2 regions of the Mesorhizobium sp. BE184 genome follow, and region 2 is predicted to be linked to the other one. Evidence: riboswitches for the same ligand, from Rfam matches in the RefSeq annotation. Region 2 holds a riboswitch; the other holds the start of a gene.
The links. A riboswitch is a leader RNA that binds a small molecule or an ion and turns the genes downstream of it on or off. The one in region 2 is predicted to bind thiamine pyrophosphate.
Positions count from the first base shown of each region.

Region 1: linked by a shared signal. The riboswitch ahead of thiC (phosphomethylpyrimidine synthase ThiC) and the one ahead of thiB (thiamine ABC transporter substrate binding subunit) in region 2 are both predicted to bind thiamine pyrophosphate.

Region 1 is NZ_JAVDVU010000002.1:675,365-690,085, forward strand. Features, by position in the region: gene J2X35_RS11375 (ATP-grasp domain-containing protein) at 1-1,193, opposite strand, end outside; gene J2X35_RS11380 (short-chain fatty acyl-CoA regulator family protein) at 1,311-2,726, opposite strand; gene J2X35_RS11385 (biotin transporter BioY) at 2,851-3,438, shown strand; gene J2X35_RS11390 (acyl-CoA carboxylase subunit beta) at 3,438-4,970, shown strand; gene J2X35_RS11395 (acetyl/propionyl/methylcrotonyl-CoA carboxylase subunit alpha) at 4,979-6,982, shown strand; gene scpA (methylmalonyl-CoA mutase) at 6,991-9,126, shown strand; TPP riboswitch at 9,175-9,298, shown strand; gene thiC (phosphomethylpyrimidine synthase ThiC) at 9,412-11,226, shown strand; gene thiO (glycine oxidase ThiO) at 11,223-12,206, shown strand; gene thiS (sulfur carrier protein ThiS) at 12,203-12,400, shown strand; gene J2X35_RS11420 (thiazole synthase) at 12,404-13,177, shown strand; gene J2X35_RS11425 (thiamine phosphate synthase) at 13,174-13,779, shown strand; gene J2X35_RS11430 (hydroxymethylpyrimidine/phosphomethylpyrimidine kinase) at 13,749-14,537, shown strand; gene choX (choline ABC transporter substrate-binding protein) at 14,534-14,721, opposite strand, start outside.
Region 2 is NZ_JAVDVU010000003.1:10,510-25,230, reverse strand. Features, by position in the region: gene J2X35_RS13705 (helicase-related protein) at 1-310, shown strand, start outside; gene J2X35_RS13700 (RNA-binding S4 domain-containing protein) at 326-712, shown strand; gene fdxA (ferredoxin FdxA) at 851-1,189, shown strand; gene J2X35_RS13690 (CarD family transcriptional regulator) at 1,546-2,130, shown strand; gene J2X35_RS13685 (RNA polymerase factor sigma-32) at 2,410-3,267, shown strand; gene J2X35_RS13680 (DUF1801 domain-containing protein) at 3,312-3,746, opposite strand; gene J2X35_RS13675 (DUF1801 domain-containing protein) at 3,795-4,313, opposite strand; gene J2X35_RS13670 (M48 family metalloprotease) at 4,390-5,832, opposite strand; gene thiQ (thiamine ABC transporter ATP-binding protein) at 6,022-6,789, opposite strand; gene thiP (thiamine/thiamine pyrophosphate ABC transporter permease) at 6,786-8,417, opposite strand; gene thiB (thiamine ABC transporter substrate binding subunit) at 8,393-9,400, opposite strand; TPP riboswitch at 9,439-9,554, opposite strand; gene J2X35_RS13650 (thiamine diphosphokinase) at 9,673-10,311, shown strand; gene J2X35_RS13645 (ABC-F family ATP-binding cassette domain-containing protein) at 10,320-12,134, shown strand; gene J2X35_RS13640 (hypothetical protein) at 12,232-12,543, shown strand; gene J2X35_RS13635 (hypothetical protein) at 12,610-14,268, opposite strand; gene J2X35_RS13630 (adenylosuccinate synthase) at 14,346-14,721, opposite strand, start outside.

The sequences.
Region 1 (14,721 bases), on a different contig from region 2:
CACGCGGTGAGCGGAATGTCCATCAGGCCGGGCAAAGGATCGCGGCCCGCGAACGTCGCCCAAGCGCGGACAGAGCCAAACGACCGCAGATAGTCGCCGACTTTCAGCGTGCCGCGGGCATTGAGCCTCACAGCCGCCACCATGTCGCGCACCATATACATCCAGGCAGTGCCGAGCCTCGCGACCGCCGTTGCCGGCTGCCTGTCATTGGCTTTTTCCCAAAGCATCGAGCCGAGATCCATTCCCGCCGCCGAGGCGAGGCCGAACCAGGACCACGGACGCGGATTGACGTCGAGGAGCTTGAGCGACCCGTCGCGCGGATCGCGCTTGAACTCGATTTCGACCAGGCCGTGATGCTGGATCGAACCGAGGAGAAGGCGCGCCGCCTCGACCAGTTCCGGCTCCTCGACCACTTCGACGAAAGTGCTGGTGTAGCCGAAATCGACCGGATACTGGCGGCTGCGGCGCGCGGTGAACTCCGCCACCGGGCGGCCCTCATACCAGAGCGCTGCATAAGAGAACTGGCTTTCGCCGCCACCGGGGATCAACTGCTGCACGACGACATTGCCGATGCCGATCTGCTCCACCGCATCGCGGTAGGCGGCGAGAAAGGCTTGGCGGTCGTCGGCGCGCACCACCTTGGCGCGGGAAAAGCGGTTGTCGCCGCCGCCCATGTTCGGCTTCAGCACCACGGGAAACCGGATATCGGCCCGCTCTGCCTCCTCAACCGAGGCAAATTCATAGGTGGCGGGGATGCCGATACCAAGTTCGGTGGCGCGCCGATAAAGCAGCGGCTTCTCGCATACCCATTGCAACTGCTCCCATTGCGGCAGCATCACCCGGTAGGCTGAGGAAAGCGCCTCCCCCGATTGCGACGCGACCCGCACTTCGGCGTCGCCGCCGGGAATGAGCAGAGCGCCGGAAAGCCGACGATCGGCGGCGAGACCGAGAAGGAAAGGTATGGCGTCCGGACTGTCGGGGCCGGCCCATTCGGCCTTGCTGCCGACATAGCGCGACCAGCCGGGCAAGGGCGTGTCGTTGCTGACAAGGACGACCGGCACGCCGCGGGAGCCGAGGCTGCGCGCCAGCGCCAGCGTTCCATGGGCGCCGCCGAGGATGACAACGGCCGGCGGAGAAGCGGTTCGGGCCGGGGCCTCGCCGATGTCCGATCTGGGCTTGATGTCAGCTGGCATCTTCGGCTCCGGCAATCGGCGCTCATCGAAAGTAAGGTGCGCCATGGCAGGCCGATTGAATTGATCCGCAGCAGCTTAAGCCACAGCGGGTTAACAAACTGCTTTTGCAGCAATGATCTAGAGTATGGAATAGGGCAGAACCGAACGCCTGTCGTGGTCAACTGCCAGCTTGCGCTTCAGCGGCGGTATAGCCCTTTGCTGGCAGGTCGCGCGCTCGCAGATACGGCACGATATACCAATCGGATCGAACGTGGCGCGGTTGGTCATGTCCAGCCCGTCGGCATAGACGAAGGCATCCGCGTAGGTCACTTCGCAGCCCAGTGCAATGGCATAGCGCCGCACCGGCGCCTTGAAGCCGCCGCTGGTCTTGATGACCTCGGTCGCGACGCTGAGATAGCGCGCGCCATCCGGCGTTTCAGCCAACTGCCGAATGATGCGGCCGGGCGTCTCGAACGCCTGATGGACGTTCCACAAGGGGCAGGCGCCGCCGAAGCGGGCGAACTGCAGCTTTGCCGCGCTGTGGCGTTTGGTGATGTTGCCGGCCCTGTCTATGCGGGCGAAGAACACAGGCACACCCTTGACGCCGGGGCGTTGCAAGGTGCTCAGCCGATGCGCCACCTGCTCGAGGCTGGCGCCGAAGCGCAGGGCCAGCAGATCGAGGTCGTGACGGAGCAAGCGAGCCGCATCCAAGAATGCCTGGTAGGGCAGAAGAAGCGCCCCGGCGAAGTAGTTGTAGAGCCCGATCTTGCAGATCTCCGCCGCCTCAGCGCTGCGGAAGTCCGCCTTGTCGACAATCGTCGCAACCTGTCTGGCCGTCTCCATCTCGGCGATCTGGAAGGCGATCTGGAAGCTGCGCGTCGCAGCCGGAAGGAAAGGGTTGAGATGAAGTACGCGTGACCCGGAATCGTAACGGCGGATGAAGTCGCCTTCGGGATCGCCCGCCGGTGCGACGCGGATGCCGTGCCGCGTCTCCAGATAGGCGCCCAGCGCAGCAGCCGTGTCGGCGCCGGTCAGACCAACATCCGCCGCCATCCGTTCGGCCGCCACGTCCAGATCGTGCACGTAGTTATCGACGAAATGAAAGAAGTCACGGACCTCCTCGTAGGAAGTCGGCTCGGCAATGGTGGCGGCGCGGCCGAGGGTATCGTCCAGGCTTGCCAATTGTTCGCCGCTGCGGCGGTAGGCCTGGTGGCAGTCGATCAGGGCACGGGCGATGGCGGGGGCGTTCTGCGTCACCAGCTTCAGTTCCTGCAGGCCGATGGCGCTGTTTTCGAACAACGGATCCGACAGGGCCTCCGACAGCGCCGAGAGCATACGGTCGTTGTCGCCCTGCGAGATGGCCGCGATATCGACCTGGAACTTTTCCGCCAGCGCCAGCAGGACAGCAGCCGACACGGGACGCTGGTTGTTCTCGATCTGGTTGAGATAGCTCGTCGAAATGCCCAAACGCTCGGCAAAAACCGCCTGGGTCGCCTTTTGCGCGTCCCGTAGTTCCCGGATGCGCCGGCCGATGAAAAGCTTGGGTAGTGCCATTCGCAAATTCGCAATTTGCAGTTCTAATTTTTGTATACTACGCTTTTGCACCTTTTCAATCGTTTTCTCCATCCGCTCTTCCCGCTAGTGCGCCTGATGACCGGCATCACAAGGATGGGAAGACATGACCCTTTTCAACGCTATCGCCACCACCGACCGGGCTGGCGCCCAGCGCGTCGCGATCGACGCGGCCACAGTTGTCGCGGCTTCGCTCCTGCTCGCGCTTTCAGCGAAAATTTCCGTGCCCTTCTATCCAGTGCCGCTGACCATGCAGACATTCGTGGTCATTGGCCTCGGCCTTGCGCTGGGACCCTGGCGCGCTCTGGCAGCGGTGCTGCTCTATCTGGCTGAAGGCGCCGCCGGCTTTCCCGTCTTTGCCGGAACGCCGGCCAAAGGCATCGGCCTCGCCTACATGATGGGCCCGACGGGCGGTTACCTTCTCGGCTACATACCCGCCGTTATGATCGGCGGCTGGCTGGCGAAAAAGGGCTGGGACCGCAACCCGTTGCGCGCCATGGCCGCCGCATCGGTCTGCGGCGCCGTCATCTACGTGCCCGGATTGCTGTGGCTGGGCACGGTCATCGGCTTCGACAAGCCGGTTCTGCAGTTCGGCCTCTATCCCTTCATCTTCGGCGACATCATCAAGGCGATGCTGGCGGCGATCGCGTTCCCCGCGGCATGGGCGGCACTCGAGGGCAAGGCAGGCCGCTGATGCGCACCGTTCTCGAACAACTGGACAGCCGGCGCGCCGAAGCGCGGCTGGGCGGCGGGCAAAAGCGCATCGACGCCCAGCACGCCAAGGGTAAGCTGACGGCGCGCGAGCGCCTTGACGTGCTTCTCGACGAGGGATCGTTCGAGGAGTTCGACATGTATGTCACCCATCGCGCCACCGATTTCGGCATGGCGAGCCAGAAGGTTGCCGGCGACGGCGTGGTGACCGGCTGGGGCACGATCAACGGCCGCCTCGTCTATGTCTTCTCGCAGGATTTCACCGTGCTCGGCGGCTCGCTGTCTGAAACCCATGCGCAGAAAATCTGCAAGATCATGGACATGGCCGTGCGCAATGGCGCGCCGGTCATCGGCCTCAACGACAGCGGTGGCGCCCGTATCCAGGAAGGCGTCGCGTCGCTTGCTGGCTACGCGGATGTGTTCAAGCGCAATGTGGACGCGAGCGGAGTCATCCCGCAAATCTCCGTCATCATGGGGCCATGCGCCGGTGGCGCGGTCTATTCACCGGCGATGACCGATTTCATCTTCATGGTGCGTGACTCCTCCTACATGTTCGTCACTGGGCCGGATGTGGTGAAGACCGTCACCAACGAGATCGTCACGGCGGAGGAACTTGGGGGCGCGCGCACCCATACGCAGAAATCGTCCGTTGCGGACGGCGCCTTCGACAATGATGTCGAGGCGCTGGAAGCCATGCGCCGCCTGTTCGACTTCCTGCCGCTGTACAATCGCGACAAGCCTCCCGTCCGCCCCTTCCACGACGACCCTTCCCGGCTGGAGATGCGGCTGGATACGCTGATCCCGGACAGCGCCAACAAGCCCTACGACATGAGGGAACTGATCCTTGCGGTCGCCGATGAAGGCGACTTCTTCGAAATCCAGGAGGCCTATGCCCGGAATATCCTGACCGGTTTCATGCGCATCGAGGGCCAGACCGTCGGTGTCGTCGCCAACCAGCCCATGGTGCTCGCGGGTTGCCTCGACATCGATTCCTCGCGCAAGGCAGCGCGCTTCGTGCGCTTCTGCGATGCGTTCTCAATCCCGATCCTGACGCTGGTCGACGTTCCCGGTTTCCTGCCGGGTACGGCGCAGGAATATGGCGGCGTCATCAAGCACGGCGCCAAGCTGCTGTTCGCCTACAGCCAGGCGACCGTGCCGATGGTGACGCTGATCACCCGCAAGGCCTATGGCGGCGCCTATGACGTAATGGCCTCCAAGCATATCGGCGCGGACGTGAACTATGCCTGGCCGACCGCCGAGATCGCGGTCATGGGTGCGAAGGGCGCGACGGAAATCCTCTATCGCTCGGAACTCGGCGACAAGGACCGGATCGCGGCGCGGGCAAAGGAATACGAGGTCAATTTCGCCAATCCGTTCAAAGCGGCGGAGCGCGGCTTCATCGACGAGGTGATCATGCCGCATTCCTCGCGCAAACGGATCGCCCGCGCCTTCGCAGCGCTGCGCGGCAAGACGCTCGATGCGCCGTGGAAGAAACACGACACGATGCCGTTGTGAGGCCTGACATGTTCAAGAAAATCCTCATCGCCAATCGCGGCGAGATCGCCTGCCGCGTCATCAAGACGGCGCGCAGGCTCGGCATTGCCACCGTCGCCGTCTATTCCGATGCCGACCGCGACGCCCTGCATGTGCGGCTGGCCGACGAGGCGGTGCATATCGGCCCCGCGCCCTCCAGCCAGTCCTACATTGTCATCGGCAAGATTCTCGACGCCATCGAGGCGACGGGCGCCGACGCGGTGCATCCGGGCTATGGCTTCCTGTCCGAGAACGCCAATTTCGCCGAGGCGCTCAAGGCGGCCAACGTCGCCTTCATCGGTCCCCCGCCTGTGGCCATCGAAGCGATGGGCGACAAGATCACCTCGAAGAAGATCGCGGCGGCGGCCGGGGTCTCGACCGTTCCCGGCCATATGGGTCTGATCGAGGACGCCAACGAGGCGGTTCGTATTTCGGGCTCGATCGGCTACCCGGTGATGATCAAGGCATCAGCCGGCGGCGGCGGCAAGGGCATGCGCATCGCCTGGAACGACCAGGAAGCCCGCGAAGGGTTCCAGTCGTCCCGCAACGAGGCGCGCTCCTCCTTCGGTGACGAGCGCATCTTCATCGAAAAGTTCGTGACGCAGCCGCGCCATATCGAGATCCAGGTGCTTGGCGACCAGCACGGCAATCTCGTCTATCTCGGCGAGCGCGAATGCTCGATCCAGCGCCGCAACCAGAAGGTGATCGAGGAAGCCCCCTCGCCATTCCTCGATGCGGCAACCCGCAAGGCGATGGGCGAGCAGGCGGTGGCGCTTGCCAAGGCGGTCGGCTATTTCTCCGCCGGCACGGTCGAGTTCATCGTCGATGGCGATCGCAATTTCTATTTCCTCGAAATGAACACCCGCCTGCAGGTCGAGCACCCGGTGACCGAGCTGATCACGGGCATCGACCTGGTCGAGGAGATGATCCGCGTGGCGGCGGGAGAGCCCCTACGCTTCGGCCAGGACGACATGAAACTCTCCGGCTGGGCGCTGGAGAGCCGTCTTTATGCCGAGGACCCCTACCGCAACTTCCTGCCATCCATCGGGCGGCTCAGGCGCTACCGGCCGCCGGTCGAAGGCCGACGCGAGGACGGCACGGTGATCCGCAACGACACCGGCGTTTTCGAAGGCGGCGAAATCTCGATGTACTACGATCCGATGATCGCCAAGCTGTGCAGCTGGGCGCCGGACCGCGCCGGCGCGGTTGCCGCGATGGCGCGGGCGCTGGACGATTTCGAAGTCGAGGGCGTCGGCCACAATTTGCCCTTCCTGTCGGCGGTCATGGGCAATCCCCGGTTCCAGGAAGGCCGATTGACGACAGCGTTCATCGCCGAGGAATTCCCGGACGGGTTTTCGGGCGTGGCAGCCAATGAAGATCAGGGGCGGATGCTGGCGGCGGTCGCGGCCTTCATCCATCTGCGTCTGCAGAAGCGCAGCGCACTCATTTCCGGCGCGCTGGCAAACCATCCCCGCACGCTCGGCACCGATTGGGTGGCGGCGGTAGCCGGCTACACATTTGCGCTGCGGACAAATGGGAGCGATCAGCAGGCCGATCTGACCTTCGACGATGGTACGATGCTTGCCGTGCACAGCACTTGGCAGCCGGGGACCTCTCACGCGATTTTCGATGTCGGCGGCGAACAGATGAGCGTGAAAACGGAGAGCGCCGGCTCCGGCATCAGGCTGCGGTGGCGCGGCATCGATACCACCGCCATCGTTCGGGCACCGCGGGTCGCCGAACTTGCCAGGCTGATGCCGGTGAAAGCGCCGCCCGACACATCGAGGCTGCTTCTTTGCCCAATGCCCGGCATCGTTACCGCCATCATGGTCGGCGAAGGCGATGCGGTCGAACCGGGACAGGCGCTGGCCACTGTCGAAGCGATGAAGATGGAAAACGTGCTGCGCGCAGAGCGCAGGGGAACGATCGGCAAGATCGCGGTCGAGGCCGGCGCCAGCTTGGCCGTCGACGAGTTGATCCTGGAATTCGCATAGGTGTCGTCATGACCGAACCGCTCGATGCCTGGCGCTCCTCAGCAAACAAGGAATTGCAGGCCGATCCTGAAACGCTGGTTTGGCAGACGCCGGAAGGCATCGACGTCAAGCCGCTCTATACGGATGAAGACGTTGCCGGTGTCGATCATCTTGGCTCTTTGCCGGGATTCGCGCCCTTTGTCCGCGGGCCGCGCGCCACCATGTATACCGGGCGACCATGGACGATCCGCCAATATGCCGGCTTTTCGACGGCAGAAAAATCCAACGCCTTCTATCGCAAGGCGCTGGCGGCGGGCCAGAAGGGCCTGTCGGTGGCCTTCGATCTCGCCACCCATCGCGGCTATGACAGCGACCATCCTCGCGTCGAGGGCGATGTCGGCAAGGCCGGCGTCGCCATCGATTCCGTCGAGGACATGAAGATCCTGTTCGACGGCATTCCGCTGGACGAGATGTCGGTTTCCATGACCATGAACGGCGCCGTGATTCCGATCCTGGCCAGCTTCATTGTCGCTGGCGAGGAACAGGGCGTGCCGCGCGCCAAGCTCTCGGGCACGATCCAGAACGACATCCTCAAAGAGTTCATGGTGCGCAACACCTATATCTATCCGCCCGAACCCTCGATGCGGATCGTCGCCGACATCATCGAATACACGGCGACGGAGATGCCAAAGTTCAACTCCATCTCGATCTCCGGCTATCACATGCAGGAGGCCGGAGCGACGCTGGTTCAGGAGCTTGCCTTCACGCTTGCCGACGGACGCGAATATGTGCGCGCGGCGCTGAAAAAGGGGCTCAATGTCGATGCCTTCGCCGGGCGGCTTTCCTTCTTCTTCGCCGTCGGCATGAACTTCTTCATGGAAGCTGCGAAGCTGCGGGCGGCAAGGCTCCTGTGGACTCGCATCATGGAAGAGTTTGAGCCGAAGAAGGCGTCCTCGCTGATGCTGCGGACACACTGCCAGACATCCGGCGTGTCGCTGCAGGAGCAGGACCCGTACAACAACATCGTGCGCACGGCCTATGAGGCGCTTGCCGCCGCACTTGGCGGCACGCAGTCGCTGCACACCAATTCCTTTGACGAGGCGATCGCGCTGCCGACGGAATTCTCCGCCCGCGTCGCGCGCAATACGCAGCTCATCCTGCAGCATGAGACAGGCGTGACCAGGGTCGTCGATCCGCTGGCCGGCTCCTACTATGTCGAGTCGCTCACCGCCGAGCTTGCCGCGAAAGCCTGGGCCCTCATCGAGGAGGTCGAGGCCATGGGCGGCATGACCAAGGCGGTCGAGAGCGGGCTGCCGAAACGGCTGATCGAAGAGGCGGCGACCCGGCGTCAGGCCGCGGTTGACAAAGGCGAGGACATCATCGTCGGCGTCAACAAATACCGGCTCGAGCAGGAAGACGCGATCGACATACTGGAGATCGACAACAGCGCGGTGCGCAGTGCGCAAGTCGCCCGCATCCGGCAGACAAAGGCCCGGCGCGATGCCGGACAGGTCGAGGCTACACTCGCCGAACTGGAGAGGGTTGCCCGCGAGGGGACCGGCAATATTCTGGGGTCGGCCGTCGAGGCGGCGCGCGCGCGCGCCACCGTCGGCGAAATATCCGAGGCGCTGCGGCGCGCGTTCGGCGACCATGCCGCGATACCGCAAGTGGTGAAGAATGTTCATAGGGCCTCTTACGCGAACGAGCCCGAATACGAGACGCTGACGGCACGCATCGATGCGATCTCCCGCACATTGGGCGAGGCGCCGAAGATCATGGTGGCGAAGCTCGGCCAGGACGGTCATGACCGCGGTGCCAAGATCATCTCTTCGGCTTTCGGCGACCTCGGCTTCGAGGTCGTGGCCGGACCTCTGTTCCAGACGCCAGAAGAAGCGGCGGCCATGGCGGTGGAGGCCGAGGTGCGGGTTCTCGGTGTTTCGTCGCTTGCGGCGGGTCACAAGACATTGCTGCCGCAACTTGTGACGGCGCTGGAATCGCGGAACGCCGGGCATATCATCGTCGTCTGCGGCGGCGTCGTGCCGCGCCAGGATTACCAGTACCTGTTCGACCACGGCGTCGCCGCCGTCTTCGGTCCCGGCACCAATGTGCTCGACGCGGCCCGCGCCGTTCTCGATTTGCTGGAAGGTAAGCGCCGCAACGACTGACCCAACGCCCAACCAAGGTTGACAGGGCTGAAGCCGTAGGCCAGTCTCAGGTCTCACCAGGGGAGTCCCGACAAGGGGCTGAGATACTGCTGGCCCAGATATTGGGCAGCGCAGTGACCCGTTGAACCTGATCCAGTTCACACTGGCGTAGGGACGGTGCGAGGTTTCGCGGGTCGGCTTATCATGGCCCGGCATTCGGCAAACAGCCGAATTCCCTCGGCGAAGCGTCTCTTCCTCCTCTCGGCACGAACTGGGTCTCCGTTGCATCGAGCAAGGAGGCTCACAATGACCGCATCCACCCTTACCGTTACCACCGGGTCCCTGCCGGCATCGCGCAAGGTGTTCAAACCCGGCGTATTGCATCCGCAAGTGCGGGTGCCGATGCGCGAAATCGCGGTGCATCCGACGGCCGGCGAGCCGCCGGTGACGGTTTACGACTCCTCGGGCCCGTACACTGACGCCAATGTCAGAATCGACATCGACGGCGGCCTGCCGCGCCTGCGCGAAACCTGGGTTGCCGCGCGTGGTGACGTCGAGCGCTATGAAGGCCGCACCGTCCGGCCAGAGGACAACGGCAATGTCGCGGCGGATCGGCTGACGCCGGAATTCCCCGTGCGGCACCGGCCCTTCCGCGCCGTGGGCGGCAAGGCCGTCACCCAGATGGCTTATGCGCGCGCCGGCATCGTCACGCCGGAGATGGAATTCGTGGCCATTCGCGAGAACATCGGCCGCGAGAAGCTGCGCAATGCGCTGGAGCGCGATGGCGAGGATTTCGGCGCGGAAATCCCCGATTTCGTCACGCCGGAATTCGTCCGCGACGAGATCGCCCGCGGGCGCGCCATAATCCCTTCCAACATCAATCATCCGGAATGCGAACCGATGGTCATCGGCCGCAACTTCCTGGTCAAGATCAACGCCAATATCGGCAATTCCGCCGTCACCTCCTCTATGGCCGAGGAGGTCGAGAAGATGGTGTGGGCGATCCGCTGGGGCGCCGACACGGTGATGGACCTTTCGACCGGCCGCAACATCCACAACATACGCGACTGGATCGTCCGCAATGCGCCCGTGCCGATCGGCACGGTGCCGATCTACCAGGCACTGGAAAAGGTGGGCGGTGTCGCCGAAGCGCTGAACTGGGAGGTGTTTCGCGATACGCTGATCGAACAGGCCGAGCAGGGCGTCGATTATTTCACCATCCATGCCGGCGTCCGGCTCGCCTACATTCCGCTCACCGTCAACCGCGTCACCGGCATCGTCAGCCGAGGCGGCTCGATCATGGCCAAGTGGTGCCTGCATCACCACAAGGAGAGCTTCCTCTACGAACACTTCGATGAAATCTGCGACATCGCCCGGGCCTATGACGTGTCGTTCTCACTGGGCGATGGCCTGCGCCCCGGCTCGATCGCCGACGCCAATGACGCCGCGCAGTTCGCCGAACTCGAAACGCTGGGCGAACTGACCAAGATCGCCTGGGCGAAGGACTGCCAGGTGATGATCGAAGGCCCCGGCCACGTGCCGATGCACAAGATCAAGGTGAACATGGACAAGCAGCTGGCCGTCTGCGGCGAGGCGCCGTTCTATACGCTCGGGCCGCTCACGACCGACATCGCACCGGGCTACGATCACATCACCTCGGGGATCGGCGCGGCGATGATCGGCTGGTTCGGCACGGCGATGCTCTGCTACGTCACGCCGAAGGAGCATCTCGGCCTGCCGAACCGCGACGACGTCAAGACCGGCGTCATCACCTACAAGATCGCGGCGCACGCCGCGGACCTGGCCAAGGGTCATCCAGCCGCCAAGCTCAGGGACGATGCCCTTTCCCGCGCGCGGTTCGAGTTCCGCTGGGAAGACCAGTTCAACCTGTCGCTCGACCCGGAAACGGCGCGTGCGCTGCATGACGAGACGCTGCCCAAGGAAGCGCACAAGGTGGCGCATTTCTGCTCGATGTGCGGGCCGAAATTCTGTTCCATGCGCATCTCGCACGATATCCGCGCCGAGGCGCAGAAGGAGGGCATGACGGCCATGGCGGAGAAGTACCGGCAAGGCGGCGATCTCTACATGCCCGTGGAAGACGTGGAGCCGGCGCTGCCGTGAATGTGCTGATCAAGGGCGCCGGCGTGGCGGGGCTGACGCTGGCGCATGAACTGGTCTCGCGCGGAGTGTCGGTAACGGTGCGCGAGACGCGCGAAACCATTGCCGGCAACGCGTCCTGGCAGGCCGGCGGCATGCTGGCGCCCTGGTGCGAACGCGCCAGCGCCGAGCCGCCGGTGCTCGAGCTCGGGCGAACCGCCGCCGACTGGTGGGATGCCGCCCTGCCCGGTCATGTCCGGCGCAACGGCACACTGGTTGTGACGCAAAGGCGGGACATGGCCGAACTGGAGCGCTTTTCCGGGCGGACAACAGGCCATGTCCCCGTCGATGCCACGGAGATCGAAACGCTTGAGCCGGATCTGGCAGGTCGATTTCCGCGCGGCCTTTTCTTTGCCGGCGAAGCGCATCTCGACCCGCGCCGCGCTCTGCTAGCGCTGGCGGCGAAACTGGCGGGCGACGGCGTGCCATTTGTCTTTGGTGACGATGCCCGTGCGGGCCTCCTGCCCGGGGCAGGAGCGGACGTGCAGGCCGACTGCACTGGCACGGCAAGCGGCCATGCCGAACTGCGCAGCGTCCGCGGCGAAATGCTGATCCTGCGCACGCCGGAGCTTCGGCTGTCGCGACCAGTGCGGCTCCTGCATCCGCGTTTCCCGCTCTACATCGTGCCGCGAGAAGATCACCACTTCATGGTCGGCGCGACGATGATCGAAAGCAGCGCCACGGGGCCGATCACCGCGCGCTCGACGATGGAACTGCTGAATGCCGCCTATGCGCTGCATCCAGCCTTCGGCGAGGCGGAGATCGTCGAGACGGGCGTCGGCCTGCGTCCCGCCTTCCCGGACAATCTTCCGCGTGTGGAATGGACTGGCGGGGTTCTCAGCATCAATGGACTTTACCGCCATGGCTTCCTGCTGGCGCCGGCCATGGCCCAAAAAGCCGCCGACCTGCTGGAAGGTCAGAAGGAAAGGAGACGCAGCGCATGAAGCTGATCGTCAACGGTGAAAGCCTGGATGTCGACGCCGAGACCCTGGCTGCGCTGATGCAGGCGCTGGACTATCAGGGAAGCTGGCTCGCCACGGCGGTGAACGGCGAGGTTGTGCCCGCGCGGGACCGAGGCCGATGTGCCCTCGCGGAAGGCGACCGCATCGAAATCCTGTCGCCGATGAAGGGAGGGTAAGAGATGCTGGAACTTTACGGACAACACCTTTCTTCGCGCCTGCTGCTCGGCACCTCGCAATATCCCTCGCCTGCCGTCCTGGCGGATGCGGTCAAAGCCTCAGGCACCGAGATCGTCACCGTGTCGCTGCGGCGTGAGACGGCGGGCGGCAAGGACGGCGGGCAGTTCTGGTCACTGATCCATTCGCTCGGCGTCAAGGTCCTGCCCAACACCGCCGGCTGTCATTCCGCCAAGGAGGCGGTGACCACCGCCCACATGGCGCGCGAGGTCTTTGGCACCGACTGGATCAAGCTGGAGGTGATCGGCAATCACGATACGTTGCAGCCGGACGTGTTCGGGCTGGTGGAGGCCGCCGGCATCCTCAGCCGCGAAGGCTTCAAGGTCTTCCCCTACACGACCGACGATCTGGTGGTCGCCGAGCGGCTGCTCGATGCCGGTTGCGAGTTGCTGATGCCGTGGTGCGCGCCGATCGGTTCCGCGCGCGGTCCGCAAAACCTGGATGCGCTGCGCAGTCTGCGCGCGCATTTTCCCGACACGCCGCTGATTGTCGATGCCGGAATCGGCCGGCCCTCGCACGCGGCAAGCGTGATGGAGCTGGGCTACGATGCGGTGCTCCTGAACACGGCGGTCGCCCAGGCCGGCGACCCGGTCCAGATGGCGGCGGCCTTTGCCCAAGCCATCGAAGCCGGCCACCGCGCCTTCCTCGCCGGGCCGCTGGAACCGCGCGACATGGCCGTGCCCTCGACGCCGGTGATCGGCCAGGCGGTGTTCTCGTGAAACTCGACCCGTTCTACCTGATCGTCGACAGCGCGGCGTGGATCGAGCGGCTGGCGCCGCTCGGTGTCAGGCTGGCGCAGCTGCGCATCAAGGACATTGACGAGACGGTCCTGCGCCGGGAAATCCGCGCGGCCAAAGCGATCTGCTCGCACTATGACTGTCAGCTGATCGTCAATGACTACTGGCGCCTCGCTATCGAGGAAGGCTGCGATTTCGTCCATCTCGGCCAGGAGGATCTCGCCGCCGCCGACCTCGACGCCATCCGCGCTGCCGGCATGAGGCTGGGGCTGAGCACACATGACCATGCCGAGCTGGAAACAGCCCTTGCCTGCAAGCCGGACTATGTCGCGCTGGGGCCGGTCTACCCCACCATCCTGAAAAAGATGAAGTGGGAACCGCAGGGCCTGGAGCGCATCGGCAGATGGAAGAAGCTTGTCGGTACGACGCCGCTGGTCGCCATTGGCGGGCTGAACCCCGAGAGGCTGCCCGGTGTTTTCGAGCAAGGCGCGGACAGCGCGGCGGTGGTGACGGACATCACCCGCAACGCCGATCCCGAGGGCCGCACGCGCGAATGGATCGCGGCGACGGCGCCATGGCGATGACGAAGCATGTGCTGATCGTCGCCGGTTCGGACGCCAGCGGCGGCGCGGGCATTGCGCGCGATATCGAGACCGTTTCGGCTTTCGGATTGCGCGCCTGCCTTGCCGTCACGGCGATCACGGTGCAGACGCATCGGGAAGTCGGCGCAGTCGAACTTGTGCAGCCCGATCTCGTCGCCGCACAGATGCGCGCGGCGCTCGAGGCCAATGAAGTGGCCGCGATCAAGCTCGGCATGCTCGGCACCGCGGCAATCATCGATGCGGTCACGGCGGTTCTGGACGATCACCCGACGCTTGCAGTGGTGCTGGACCCGGTTCTGGCGACTACTTCCGGCAGGCTTCTGCTCGACGCGACAGGACGCACGGCGCTAAAGGGCCAACTTCTGCCGCTTTGCCGGCTGGTGACGCCGAACCTGCCAGAGCTTGCTCTTCTGACGCAAAGCGAGCCGGCACGGAACGAGGCCGAGACTATCCATCAGGCTGGCCTGCTGGTCGATCAAGGCGCTCGCGCGGTGCTGGTCAAGGGCGGGCATGGAACGGGTGACACGTCGACCGATATTTTGGTGGAGCGAGGCATTTCGCCAGTCAGCTTCGATGCACCCAGGATCGACGCCGAAATGCGCGGCACCGGCTGCATGCTCGCCAGCGCGATTGCCGCGAACATAGCGCTGGGGAGATCGCTGGAGGAAAGCGTAAGCCGGTCGAAGGCCTATGTCCTCGACCGACTCACAGAGCAAATCTCCGCCCGGCAGACTGCCTAGTTGGCGAGCGCAGCCTTGACCGCCGCCACCGCATCGCCGCCGTCGAAAGTGGTGACGCCAGCGAGCCACGGCGTGACCGCATCCGGGTTGGCCTTGAGCCAATCCTTCGCCACGTCGCCAGGGTTGCCGCCCTTGATGACTGCATCCATCATCACGTTCTCCATCGGCAGGGTGAACTTGACGT
Region 2 (14,721 bases):
ACAGCCTGCCGGCGAGCAGACCGTCCCTGCCGGCGAACGCCCGGCCAACCGCGAGCGCTTCGGGCGGGACCGCTTCAAGGGCAAGCCCGGCGAAAGGCCGCAAGGGGAAAGGTCACCAGGCGAGCGGCAGGACCGGCGCGACCGCCCCGACTGGAACAAGGGCGGCAAGGATAGTCGCCGCGATGGCAATGGCGGCCCGCAAGGCAAGCCGGCGTTCCGCGACAAACCGCGCGAGGAGCGCCCGGCACGCGTCGATCCGGATTCTCCCTTCGCCAAGCTCGCCGCCCTGCGCGACCAGCTCAAGAAGTAGGACGCCGTCGATTCGATGGTCGCAGCGGGACGGCAGCGCATCGACAAATGGCTGTTTTTCGCCCGCGCTGTGAAATCGCGCTCTCTCGCCGCCAAGCTCGTCGTGGCGGGACGAGTTCGCATCAACGGCGACAAGGCGGAACAGGCCTCCGACACGGTCAAGCCGGGCGACGTGCTGACCATCACGCTCGATCGGCGTATCCTGATCTGGAAGATCGTCGACAACGGTCTTCGGCGCGGGCCGGCAGAAGAGGCGCGCAGCCTTTACGAAGACCTGTCTCCGCAGGAGACCATGGCCAAAACGACCTTGCCGACCGCGCTGGTTCCTGTGCGCGAGGCAGGCAGCGGCCGCCCCACCAAGAAACAGCGTCGCCAGACCGACAGGCTTTTCGACAACAATTGACCCCGCTCCGGCAAGGAAAGAAAAAACGTTTCCTCCAGCGGCCAGCAGCCGGCATGGCTGACCCTTGCAAGCGCTCGGCAAAGGCGTTACTCACCGCTCAAAAGACTTAGAAAGACGGGGCGTTCCCGGAGCCAATTGATGACTTATGTCGTTACCGACAATTGCATAAAATGCAAATACATGGACTGCGTCGAGGTTTGTCCGGTCGATTGCTTCTACGAAGGCGAGAACATGCTCGTCATCCATCCGGATGAATGCATCGACTGTGGCGTTTGCGAGCCGGAATGCCCCGCTGACGCTATCAAGGCGGACACCGAAAGCGGCCTCGACAAATGGCTGCAGGTCAACGCCGAATACGCCGAAAAGTGGCCGAACATTGCCGTCAAGAGGGAAGCGCCCGACGACGCCAAGCAGTTTGACGGCCAGACGGAAAAGTTCGAAAAATACTTTTCCCCCGAACCCGGCCAAGGCGACTGAAGCCTGACCGCATGGACCGGCGCTTACGGGACGAAATGTCATGGCTGCATTAACCGCCTTGACAGGGCGTCCCTTCGCGTATGCAGCAAATTGTTGATTCTTCCGACTTTTTGTGCTACACATCCCGGACATGCCGGTGACACAACGTCGATTGATGGCGCGAACGCCCTAATCACTGAAAGGTGAAATCTCCACTCCGGACCAGAGAAATCTGGGCCCGGCAACGCAGTTCGCGTTTGCCGTTTGGCTTGTCCGGCTGGTTTCACCTGTTGTGCGGCAGAGGCAGGGCCTTGTCGGCTCGCCGTTTGGGTTAGGCCGGCATCCGCCGGCGGCAAAATTAAGGAGTCCAGGGCGTAATGGCAACGATGACCCCCCCGAAGAAGAGCGCGACAACCGGGCGTCACGGCTTCAAGACCGGTGAATATATCGTCTATCCGGCGCATGGCGTCGGCCAGATTGTCTCCATCGACGAGCAGGAAGTTGCCGGGCACAAGCTGGAACTGTTCGTGATCGACTTCCAGAAGGACAAGATGCGCCTCAAGGTTCCGGTCGCCAAGGCGACCTCGATCGGCATGCGCAAGCTCAGCGAGACTGACTATGTCGATCGCGCGCTCAAGGTTGTTCAGGGCCGCGCCCGCGTCAAGCGCACCATGTGGTCGCGCCGCGCGCAGGAATATGACGCCAAGATCAATTCGGGCGACCTTATTTCCATTTCCGAAGTCGTCCGCGATCTCTATCGCGCCGACAACCAGCCGGAGCAGTCCTATTCCGAACGGCAGCTCTACGAAGCCGCGCTCGACCGTATGGCGCGTGAAATCGCCGCGGTGAACCGCATGTCGGAAACCGAGGCGGTGCGCCTTATCGAGGTCAACCTCAACAAGGGTCCCAAGCGCGGCGCCAAGGCCGACAATGAGGAATCCGAGCAGGAAGAGGCCGCGTAAGCAGCGCCTTCCATTTGAATGTCTAAAGCCCGGCCTTGCGCCGGGCTTTTCTTTTTCGTCGGCCTGGATTTGGCTTTTTCATACCAGCGCGACCAATAGCTGCCGGCCCATCCATTCGGCTCTTCCGCTGAAAAGTGCATTTATTTTCAGGCATCGGCGCGGCCGGTACGGAACAATCGCCCTCCCCGCCTCGTTATACGCCCGTCCTAGGGCGCCGCGGCAACGTTTCAAGACCGTCGCGGAACGGTTCAGGTTCCTGAAATCAGGCGGAGAAATCGGATGATGGAAGACAGTGCCGGACGTGCATTCATCCGCACCGCCATGAAGGCTCCTTATCTGGAACGCGAGGAGGAACATCAGCTCGCCGTCCGCTGGAAGGAGAACCAAGACCAGCATGCGCTGCACCAGATCACGCTGTCGCATATGCGTCTGGTCATCGCCATGGCGGCCAAGTTCCGTCACTTCGGATTGCCCGTTGGCGATCTCATCCAGGAAGGCCATGTCGGCCTGCTTGAAGCGGCTTGCCGTTTCGAGCCGGAACGCGAGGTCCGGTTTTCGACTTACGCTACCTGGTGGATTCGCGCATCGATGCAGGACTACATCCTGCGCAACTGGTCCATCGTTCGCGGCGGCACGTCTTCGGCGCAAAAAGCCCTGTTCTTCAACCTGCGGCGTCTCCGCGCCCGCCTTGCCACCGGGTCCGAACCGCTTTCCAACGAAACACTCTATCGCGAGATTTCCGCCGCCCTCGGCGTCTCTGAAACCGATGTGGCGATGATGGATTCCCGGCTGTCGGCGCCCGACAGTTCGCTCAACGCGCCGCTCACCGACGACAACGGCGCGGCCGAGCGCATGGATTTCCTTGTCGCCGACGATCCGCTGCCGGACGAGGTTGTCGGCGACACCATCGATGTCGAGCGCCGCACCGGTTGGCTGAAATCTGCGCTGGGTGCGCTGAACGCGCGCGAGCTGCAGATCATCGAGGAACGGCGTCTCACCGATGAAGGCGCTACGCTGGAGCAACTGGGCGCTACGCTCGGTATCTCCAAGGAACGGGTGCGCCAAATCGAAGCCCGGGCGATGGAAAAGCTCAAGGTGGCGCTGGTCCGGCAGAATCCGGAATTTCTGGCTGCCTGAGCCAGATCGGGCGGCACGTTTTCCAGTGCAGGCGTATGACCGGCTCAACCGCCGGAAGAAGCCTGCTTTTGTTTCTTCCGGGCGCGCGTCGAGGCGTTCAGAGCCACGGCGCTGCGAATGAGCGCCATGAGCGCCTTTTCGTCGATCTCTTCACCCTTTGATATGTCGATGGCGCGCCTGGTGTTGCCGTCGAGACTGGAGTTGAACAGGCCTGATGGGTCGTCCAGCGACGCGCCCTTGGCGAAGGTCAGCTTCACCACAGCCTTGTAGGTTTCGCCGGTGCAGATGATCCCGTCATGCTCCCACACCGGAACCCCGCGCCACTTCCATTCCTCGACCACTTCCGGGTCGGCCTTCTGGATGAGCTTTCGCACACGGGCGAGCGTCTCGCCACGCCAGTCGCTTAACTCCTTGATCTTCCCGTCGATCCGCTGCGAGGGGGATATTTCCTCGTCGCTCCGCGACCCACTTTTCTTCACGTTCGATCTCCCTTTCCCGTCATTTTGTGCCGGGCGGTTAGGCCTCGTTCACATTTTCTCGCCGGGCAATTTGCTGGCCTGCTTCACCCATGCGGTGAATCGGGATTCATCGAGCGCGTCACCCTCATGGATATGAAAATACCGGACGTCCTTCTGCCTGGAAGCGACCGGCGGGACGGGATCGAGCGCAGCGCCACGGAAGAAAGCCACCTTGATGTATTTGTCGAAAACATGAAAGCTGAGGAACGAGTGCTGGTCCTCCATTCCATAAAATGGCGAGTTCCATTTGACCGCCTTTTGGACGTCCGCAACGGTTTTCACGATGAGCGCGTCGAGGCGGCGCCCGACCTCGCGTTTCCAACCCGGCATGGCCGCGATATAGGCCTGCACCGGCGCGTCGCCGTGGCCTTTCGCGATCTGCGGATTGCCGCCGGAGAGACGGACCGGCTGGCCAGCCTTGGCCGGTTGCGGTTTTGCCACGCCCGGTTTTCGCGCTGTTACGCTGCCTTTGGCAGCAGCCGATTTGTCTTCTGCCTTCCCGGCAATGGTTTTGGAGGTGGTGGGCATTGCGTTCACCCCGCTGTTCAACCGCCCAAGGATAGTCGATCGAAGGCATCGACTCAAACTTGCAGCTGACCGTGCTCTAGCGGTCGGTGACGATCTTGACCTTGTCGCCGCTCGACACGCTTGCTCCCGGCGCCATCGCATTCAGCACGCGGAAGAGATCGAGCTTGCGATCGACACCGACCATCTGGGCCGCGAGCGAGCCCATGGTCTGGCCCGGCTGCACAGTGACGATGCGGATGCGCAACGGCTTCAGCGCCGCCTTTTCGGAAGGGCTCAGGACGCGGAATGAGGTGCTGACCGAACGCGCCACCGGATCGAGCGCCGTGCTGGCGGCTGGCGCAGCGGTGAGCAGGCGATAAACCTGCCCGCCGGCGCGGATGACAGTGATATCGAACTGCCAGCCGTCGGCGCGGGCCGTGGCGAAGGCCGCCTCGTTACCGTTGATGGTTTCCGGCCGAACGCTGGCCTCATCCAGCCCGGCTACCCAACCGCTGCGGATGTAGTCCGGCAGGGACTTGCCCTTGTCGATCGACACCCCGTCGAACCGCACGGCGATGTCGCCCGGTCCTGTCGCGGTAACGGCCGCGGCGGTGTTGTCGATGACGAAGCCTTCCGGCACGGCGAACGAGACGCCAAGCCCCGGATGCATGAAGACATTGCCCCGCACATAGCCTTCTTCGGGCGTGTCGCCGTACAACAGCCCGTCTATGCCGGCCAGATAGGAATCGCGGTCGCGCGTCCCGACCCCCGGCTGGCCGAAATTGCGCGCGTGGCGCTGCGCCAGTTCGATGCGCTGCGGGGTGTTCGGATGCGTCGCCAGGAAATCCAGGCTGGCGTCGGTCGCGCCGCTGATCGAGCGGAAATCTGTGTAGGCCGACATCGACTGCAGGAAGCGCCCGGCCGCGTAGGGATCATACCCCGCCTCGCCCACCGACTTGATGCCGACGGCATCGGCCTCCAGCTCCTGGTTGCGCGAAAACTGCGCCATCCTGAGCTTGCCGCGGATCAGCGCCGCCTTGGCGGCGGGATTGTCGCCCAGAACGTCTGAAACGACCTTCGTCGCCAGGACCTCCTCGGCCTCCTTCTGCTGCCGCTGCAGTCCATGATTGGCCGTCACATGGCCCATTTCGTGGGCGATAACGGCGGCCAGCTCGGACGAGTCGTTGGCCAGCGCCAGCAGGCCGCGGGTGATGTAGAGATAGCCGCCCGGCAGCGCGAAGGCGTTCACGTTGGGCGAGTTCAGGATGGTGATGCGGTAGTTCTGCGTCGGATTGGCCGAGACCGTCGTCAGGCTGCCGACGACCTTCGCCACCATGCGTTCGAGCTTCGGGTCCGAATACTCGCCGCCATAAGTCGCCAGGATACGCGGATGCTGCGCCCTTGCCAGCTCGGCCAGCTTGTTGTTGGCGGTGACATTGTCGACCGTGACCGGCTTGTTCGACGGCTGGAAGCCCGATTCCTGCACCGAATCGGGCATGATCGACTGGCAGGCAGCCAGCGACAGGCCTACCGCGGCCATGGCAATGCCGCGCGCCCACGCCTTGGCTCGCTTCTTCAATCTCAGCATGTCGGGGCCGGTCGTCAGATCGGCATTCCTTTCGGCTACAGGCTAGGCAAATCAGGCCGCACCGGTCTGTGCGGAACTAGCCATAGTCACTGGTCATTGGCAAGCAAACGCCCCGCTCGCAAGGCCCGGTGTGAGCGTAAATTATGTCGGCTTCCGGGCAACATGCCGTGATTGAGCCACTGGCGTCTTCGCGCCCATATAGCGCCGGAACGCTTCGGGTCCAGTCCTGGCGAAGAATTTCTCGATCGGACCGCTGGCAGCAACCTTGCCGTCTTCCAGAAACAGCATGGCGCTGGCGATCCGCCGCGCGTCGTCGGGCTGATGCGTGACGAACAGCACCGTCATGCCGCGCTCGGCATGCAATGCAGTCACAAGCTCCAGCATGTCGGTGCGCAGCGCCGGGCCAAGCGAGGCGAAGGGCTCGTCCAGCAAAAGCACCGGCCGGTCACGCACCAGGACGCGTGCAAGCGCGACCCGCTGGCGCTCGCCGCCGGACAATTCGCGCGGCAGGCGCTTCTCCTTGCCGGCCAGACCGGCGCGGCCGAGCGCCTCGGCCACCGCCGCGCGATCATCCGGCGTCAGCCGCAACGACGCCGAACGGCCGAGGCCGACATTCTGCTCGACGCTGAGGTGCGCGAACAGATTGTTCTCCTGGAAGACCATCGAGACCGGACGCATGGCGGGCGAACTGCCGGTCACATCCGTTTCATCGATCAGCACCTTGCCGGCGTCCGGCGTCTCGAAACCGGCGACCAGATTGAGCAGGGTGGACTTGCCCGAGCCGCTGGGCCCCATGATCGCCGTGATCTTGCCCGGTTCGAACATCGCGTCGAATGAAAACGTCACGTCGCCATAGCCGAACGTCACCTTGTCGAGGCTGACCGATGCGGCCTTCTGCACGGCGTTCATACTTCACGTCCCTTTCCGAGCCGATCGGCGGCCAGCACCAGCGCCAGGCAGGCGAGGCCGAGCAGAAGCGCCAAACCGGCCGCGTCGGCGGTACGGTAGCTGCCCATGCGCGCCAGCAGAAGATAGGGCAGCGTCTGCACGGAATCGCTGCCGAAAAGCGCGATCACGCCGAGGTCGCCCAGCGACAGCGCCATGGCGAAGGAGAATGCCGTTGCCAGCGGCCGGCGCAATGGAGGCCAGTCGATCAGCCGCAGGCGGGTCCAGCCAGCTACGCCGAGTTGCGCGCAAAGCCGCTCATGCCGTTCGCTCGCCGCATCGTAGGCCGGCCGGAGCGCGCGCAGGGCGAAAGGCATTGCCATCATCGCATTCACCGCCACCACCATCACAGGCGCGATCGCGAAGACATCGGCGACATGGCGCAGCAGCACGAACCATCCGGCGCCGAGCACGATGGGCGGCACCACCAGCACGAAGGCCGGACCGGTATCGGACAACAGCTCCAGCACAGACCGCCGCTCGCTGCGCCGTCGAATCGCCAGCGCCCTGCGCGCCATGACGAGCGACAGCGAGATCGCCACCGACAGGGCAGCCGAAAGGCAAGCCAGCACGAGACTGGTCATGGTTGCCTGCCTCACCGCCGCCTCGCCGGCAAGCCGGCCGAGATCGGCGCCAAGACCGGCCATCACGGTCGCCGCCATCGGGCCGGCGACGAAGGCGAGCGCCAGCAGGATGAGCACAGCGTTCAGCACCGTTTCGAGGTTGCCGGCCGACAGATAGCGGCGCGGCGCCACTGGCAGGTTGGCGTCACCCGTCATGCTGGCGCCAAGCCGCGCCAACGCACCGACCACCAGTACCGTCAGCCCGATCTGGATCAGCGTCAGCGACACCGCGCGGGCCGGATCGAAATCGAACCGCAGCGCCTGGTAGATGGCGACTTCCAGCGTCGAGGCGGCAGGGCCGCCGCCCAATGTCAGCACGATGGTGAAGGAGGTGATGCACAGCATGAAGACCAGCCCCGCGACTCCCGGCAGCGCAGCCCGCAGCGCCGGCCATTCGATCAGCCGGAATGTGGCCGGGGCCCGCATGCCCAGCTGGCTGGAAAGCCGCCACTGATCTGAGGGAACGGCCTGCAGCGCTTCGAGGAAAAGGCGCGTGGCGAGAGGCAGGTTGAAGAAGACATGCGCCACCAGAATGCCGGAAAGGCCATAGATGCCGGGCCAATTCTGGCCCCCCACGCTCAGCAGATCGGCGAAATAGCCGGCGCGCCCATACAGCGCCAGCACGCCGAGCGCCGCGACGATCGCCGGCAGCGCCAGCGGCAGGGCGAACAATTGCAGGATGAGCGTGCGGCCGAAGAACACCGGATGACGCGACAGCGCCCGCGCCACGAACAACGCTGGCGCGACCGACAGCAATGTCGACAACGCCGCCTGCCACAGCGTGAAGCGCGCGATACGAAACAGATAGCCGTCGAACGCGGCCGCCGCACCGGCGAGGTTTCCGGCGCCTTCCACGATCAACCCGGCGAACGCGCCGCCGACCAAGATGGCGATGAGGCCCAGCGTAAGGACGCCGGCGGTGATGCGGGTGTCGGGCGCGGCCTTCACCGGCTCATCACGGCCAGCCATTCATCCACCCAGTCTTTACGGTTCTTCGCCACCTCGTCGGCACTGAAGACCAGGCTCTTTGCCGGCTTGACCAGCCTGTCGAAAGCCGGATCGAGCGGCTTGTCCATTTTGCCGGCCGGAAACATCCAGTTGGTTTCCGGAATGGCATCCTGGAAACCCGGCCCGGTCATGAAGGCCATGAACTTTTCCGCCAGCGGGTTCTTCGCGCCCGTCGTGGTGATGCCGGCGACCTCGACCTGCAGATAATGCCCCTCGCTGAACGAAGCGGCCTGGTAGCGCTCGGTCTTCTCGGAAATCATGTGATAGGCCGGCGAGGTCGTGTAGGACAGCACCATCGGCGCTTCGCCCTTGGTGAACAGCCCGTACGCTTCGCTCCATCCCGGCGTCACCGTCAGCACCCTGCCCTTGAGCTTGGCCCAGGCGTCCGCCGCCTTGTCGCCATAGACCGCCTTGACCCAAAGCACCAGGCCGAGGCCGGGCGTGGAGGTGCGCGGATCCTGGATGACGATCTTCTGGCCTGGATCGCCCTCGACCAGTTCCTTCAGGCTTTGCGGCGGGGTCTTCAGTTTCTCCGTGTCGTAGACGACGGCGAAATAGCCGTAGTCGAACGGCACGAAAGTGTCGTCACTCCAGCCTCCGGGTACATCGACATCGGAAACCGGCCCATGGGGCACGAAGAGGCCCGTCGCCTTGGCGTCGGCGGTCAGATTGGTGTCGAGCCCCAGCACGATATCGGCCTTGGTGGACGCGCCTTCCAGCTTCACGCGGTTGAGCAACGCCACGCCGTCGGCAACGGAGACGAATGAAACCTCGCAATCGCAACTCGCCTCGAAATTCTTCTTCACCAGCGGGCCGGGACCCCATTCGGCGGTGAAGCTCTCATAGGTGTAGACGGTGAGCTTGTCCTTGGCGGCAGCCGGGGCGGCGGCGGCAAGGGTCGCAAGTGCGAATGCGGTGAAACCAACGAAACCAGTGATGCGCATCGGCGCCTCCTTCATTCGATTGACAGGGGAAGCGGCGCCTTTGGCTAGCGTCTAAATCCCTCCGCCGGTGCAAGCCGGATCAGGTTCGACGGGTTGGTTCGAAAACCTCTCAGCAGCCGCAAAAAGATTGCGGTCGGCACCCCGTTAGAGCGATGTGAGACATAGTGCGGCTTCAACTGCCGATCAAGCGGAAGTTCCGACACTTGCCGCCGGCAGGCGTCTTGCGCGTTAAGGCTTCCGCTCTGGTGCAGGCCCTGATAGAGGCCTCGGCCATGAGCCTTTTCACAATCCTGCTCGGCGGCGAGCTTGTCGCCACGCCACGGTTGCGCCGCCAGATCGCCGGCACGCGGGTGATCGCCGCCGACGCAGGGATCGCCCACGCAACTATGCTGGATGTGCTGCCCGAACTCTGGGTCGGCGACTTCGATTCCGTTCCGGCAAACTTGCCGACCGAACTCGCCAAAGTTCCGCGCCAGACCTTTCCGCCGGAAAAGGACATGACTGACGGCGAACTGGCCGTCGCGGTCGCCCGCGAGCGCGGCGCTACCGCACTGGTGCTGGCGGGCGCTTTTGGCGGCCCTCGCGCCGACCACGCCTTCCTGCATCTCACCTTGGCGCTCCGGCTGGCGGAGATGGGTGTCGGCGTGATCCTGAGCAGCGGTGCGCAGGAAGGCATTCCCCTTCTGCCGGGCAGCGCCGGCTACGACTACGACGACGAGACGCTGTTTTCCATCCTCGGCTTCTCCGATCTCGATGGCCTGACCGTCACCGGCGCGAAATGGCCACTGACCAGTGTAGAGGTGCCGTTCGGTTCGTCGCTGACGATCTCCAACCAGGTCAAGGGAAAGCTCGAAATCGGCCTTGCGCAAGGCCGCGCAATGCTTCTCGTCCATCCCTATCCGGAATTCTGAAAGCAATCATGGCTCCGCCGCTCCTCAACCTCGCCGGCATACGCTTGACCTTCGGTGGCGCGCCACTGCTTGACGGCGCCGACCTGACGGCGTCCGCCGGCGACAAGATCGCGCTGGTCGGCCGCAATGGTTCCGGCAAATCGACCCTGCTGAAAATTGCCGCGGGACTGGTCGAAGCGCAGGATGGTGAGCTTTTTCGCCAGCCCACCGCGACCATCCGCTACCTGCCGCAAATGCCGGACATGGAAGGTTTCAACTCGGTTCGCGCCTATGTCGAAAGCGGCCTCGGACCCGCTGACGATCCGCATCGCGCCACTTATCTGATGGAGCATCTCGGCCTCACCGGTGAAGAGAACCCAGCCGATCTCTCTGGCGGCGAGGCGCGCCGCGCGGCACTCGCCCGCGTCATGGCCCCGGAACCCGACATTCTGCTGCTCGACGAGCCGACAAACCATCTCGACCTTTCGGTCATCGAATGGCTGGAGGAGGAGCTTGCGCGCACGTCGTCAGCGCTGATCCTCATCTCGCACGACCGCCGCTTCCTCGAACGGGTGACGCGCGCCACGGTGTGGCTGGATCGCGGCCAGACACGCCGCCTCGACAAAGGCTTCTCCCATTTCGAGGAATGGCGGGACCAGGTGCTGGAAGAAGAAGAGCGCGACCAGCACAAGCTCGGCCGACAGATCGTGCGCGAGGAGCATTGGCTGCGCTACGGCGTGACGGCCCGCCGCAAGCGCAACATGCGCAGGCTCGGCGACCTGCAGGCGATGCGCCAGCGTTTCCGCACCCATCGCGGCGCCGAGGGCAATGCGACGCTTGTCGCCAGCGACGCCGCCGAATCCGGCAAGCTGGTGATCGAGGCCAAGGCTATAGAAAAAAGCTTCGGTGACCTGACGGTGGTGAAAGGTTTTTCGACCCGCATCCAGCGCGGCGACCGTGTCGGGCTGGTCGGCCCGAACGGCGCCGGCAAAACGACGCTGCTGAAAATGCTGACCGGAGAGTTGGCTCCCGACGCCGGCAGGGTGCGGCTCGGCGTCAATCTCGAGATCGCCACGCTCGACCAGAAACGCGAGGCGGTCGATCCGGCCGAAACGCTGGCACACTACCTGACAGACGGTCGCGGCGAGAACCTTGTCGTCAATGGCGAGCAGCGCCACGTCGTCTCCTACATGAAGGAGTTCCTGTTCAAGCCGGAACAGGCGCGCACGCCGGTGCGCGAACTGTCCGGCGGCGAACGGGCTCGCCTTATCCTGGCGCGAGTACTGGCAAGGCCGGCCAATCTTCTGGTGCTGGACGAGCCTACCAACGACCTCGACATGGAGACGCTGGAGCTGCTGCAGGAACTGGTCGCCGGTTTCGCCGGCACGGTGTTGCTGGTCAGCCACGACCGCGATTTCCTCGACCGCACGGTCACCTCCATCATCGCCCCCGATGCCGAGGGACGGTGGATCGAATATGCCGGCGGCTATTCCGACATGCTGGCGCAGCGCGGCGGCAAGAGGCTGGACGACCGCAAACGACAGCGGACGGATGCCAATCCCCCATCCCCCTCTTCGCAAAAGCCGCAGGCCGCACCCAGGGCTGCAAGCAAACTGTCATTCAAGCAGAAATTCGCGCTGGAATCGCTGCCGAAGAAGATCGAGGCGGTGAACGCGTCGATCGCGCGGCTGGAAAACAACATCGCCGATCCCGCCTACTACGAGCGTGACCCGGGCGGCTTCCAGAAGACCATTGCCGCGCTGGACAAGGAGCGCCTCGCCCTCGCCGCGCTCGAGGAGGAGTGGCTGGAGCTCGAGATGCTGCGCGAGGAACTGGAGGGCTAGGAACGCGACCCTTCCGGATAATTGGCCTCGACGCGCCGCTTGCTCTAGATAGGATAGGAAGGCGGCGACGTTCGCCGCGGAAACCTCGGAGGATAGCATGAGCGAACCGGTTCGATGGCGCCAGATGACGAGCGCGCCCAAGGATGGCAGCCGGATCCTCGTGACCATAAAGTCTTCCGAGCAAGGGCCAGCCGAGGTGGACGTGGCATACTGGGCGAGAGCCGATCAGCACGGCATCGAAGGCTGGCGCGCCAACGATTCCTATCCCGGCCACATGATCGAGTATCCTGAAACCGAACTGAAATGCTGGATGCCGATGCCCAGCGCGAGCGCTGGCGCCGAGCCGAGCGCGACGCTGCCAAGGCCGTGGGACGGCGACGAGCAGGAACTTTACGGATCAGGCATCTGAGCGCCTTCGGCGGCGCACTGAGGTCCGTCAACTAAAAGGGGCTAAGGTCTGCGCGGCGACGATCCGTCAGCCGCCGCTGGCTGGCGCAGCTGTGGCGGCCTTGGCCTGCCATGCCTGCATCGCCTCATCGAACACCTTGTCACCGGGAATCCCCTTTTCCACGGTCAGCAGGGCTCGCCGGCCGGACTTGTAGACCACCGGTATGTCAATCCAGTCCTGGTTGCGCAGCAGAGCGAGATTGGTGTCTTCCTCGGCCTTGGTGTCGTTGAGCGCCACCAGGAAGAAGCCGTCGGCGATCTTGGCCGGAATGCCGATCAGCGGGCTGCCGGCTTCCTGTTCCGACGCCTTCATCGCCACGCGCAGGACATTGTCGATGCCGCCGCCCTCAATGCCGTCGGGCGTCAGGAAAATCATCTCGATGATGTGGCTGGCCGGCAAAGTCTGGTCGGCATTGCGACGGATCGTCATGCGCAGCTGGATATCCTTGCCGGGAATTGTCGCCTCGGCGCGGATCGCCGGTTCAGGCGGCGCGTCGCCGCCGGGTGATTCCTGCACGATAGACCAGACGATATTGCCGGGCTCGGCCGACCCTTGGGCAACGCTGGTCCGCTCTTCGTAGAAGATCGCTTTCTGGCCAACCGCCAAAGCCTGCTCCGCGGAAGGGTTGGCCGGGGCAGCAGGCGGGGTCGCCGGATTGGTCGGAGGCGTGCCCGCGGCCGGCGCCGTCCCGCTTTCGGAGGCGGGGGCGGCCGGCCCGGGAGTGCTGGCCGCCGGTGCGCCTGGCGCGATAGCCGGCGGCGGCGTCGTCAGCGCGACGACCGAGGTTCCTTCGCCGACGCCGCTTTCGCCGCCGGCCGGACCGGGATCCGTTTCCTTGCCGTCCGGCTGCAGGCGCTGCGTGAATTTGGGTGCTTCGCCGCTCGCCGCATCGCTGGCAGGGGCCGGGGGCTGAGTCGGCGCGCCAGGCTTCTGCGGCGCAGGAGTAGCCGGTGTCGCTTCGATCGGCTTATTCGAGGCGACCTCACTCTGTCCGATACCCAGCATCGACTTGAAGGCATCCTGGTTGAGCCAGATGCCGTAACCGGCGCCTGCCACCACCAGCAGCGCGATCGCCGCCGCGATCAGCCCGCCATAGCCGCGCTTGCGTTCATAGCTGTCCAGTTGGTCGAACGTATCGGCATCCTCGTCCGGGATGAACAACGGTGGCCTGTCCTCGGCCACGGGCTTTCTCTCAACGGCCGGACCTGCCGATGCTGCGGACTTCGCAGGTGCAATTGGCGCGGGCGGAGGGGACGCGCGATTATAGGTGCTACCCGCCAAAGGCGGCATGGGCGGCATCTGCGGCGGAACGGCCGGCTTCTGCACCTGTTCGGGCGGTCTCGCCTCTGGCTGCGGACGCTGCCACGCCGGTTCGACCTTGGCAGCAGGCCGCACGTGGTTCGTCTGGTTTCTGTTGCGGTCTATCGAGGAGAAGATGTTTTCCAGTTCCGCCAGCGGATCGAGTTCCGGCGCCTTGCGGGTGTAGTCGCGCTCGATGGTCGAGATGGCGTCTTCAAGCGCGCGGCGCTGACGATCAGCGACGGCCGGAGCCGGCGGCGGGTCAAGAGCGGCAAGCTTACCCGCGATTGTCGAACGGGCCTTGTCGTATACCTTGGCGCGCACCTCCGGCGTTGTCTCGCCGAGACCGTCGAGCGTCTTTCTCAGAACCGCAACGAAATCTGCCATGCTTCAGTCGACCTGTAATTCTCGCTTCCGCGCTGGCCCCGCCAAATCAGCCGCAAATGCCCGAAGAAGCGCCATGATTAGTCTTGAAACGGATCGGTCACAAGTATCGTGTCGTCGCGCTCCGGACTGGTGGAAAGCAGCGCCACCGGCGCGCCGATGAGTTCCTCGATATACCGTACATACTTAACGGCCTGCGCAGGCAGGTCGTTCCAGCTCCGCGCCCCGGCTGTCGTTCCCTTCCAGCCTTCCAGCGTTTCGTAGATAGGCTGCACCCGCGCCTGCGCGCCCTGGCTGGCCGGCAGATAGTCGATCGGCTCGCCGTCGAGCAGGTAGCCGGTGCAGACCTTGATCTCATCCATCCCGTCCAGCACGTCGAGCTTGGTCAGGGCGATGCCCTTGATGCCGTTGACGGCGACGGCCTGGCGCACCAGCACCGCATCGAACCAGCCGCAG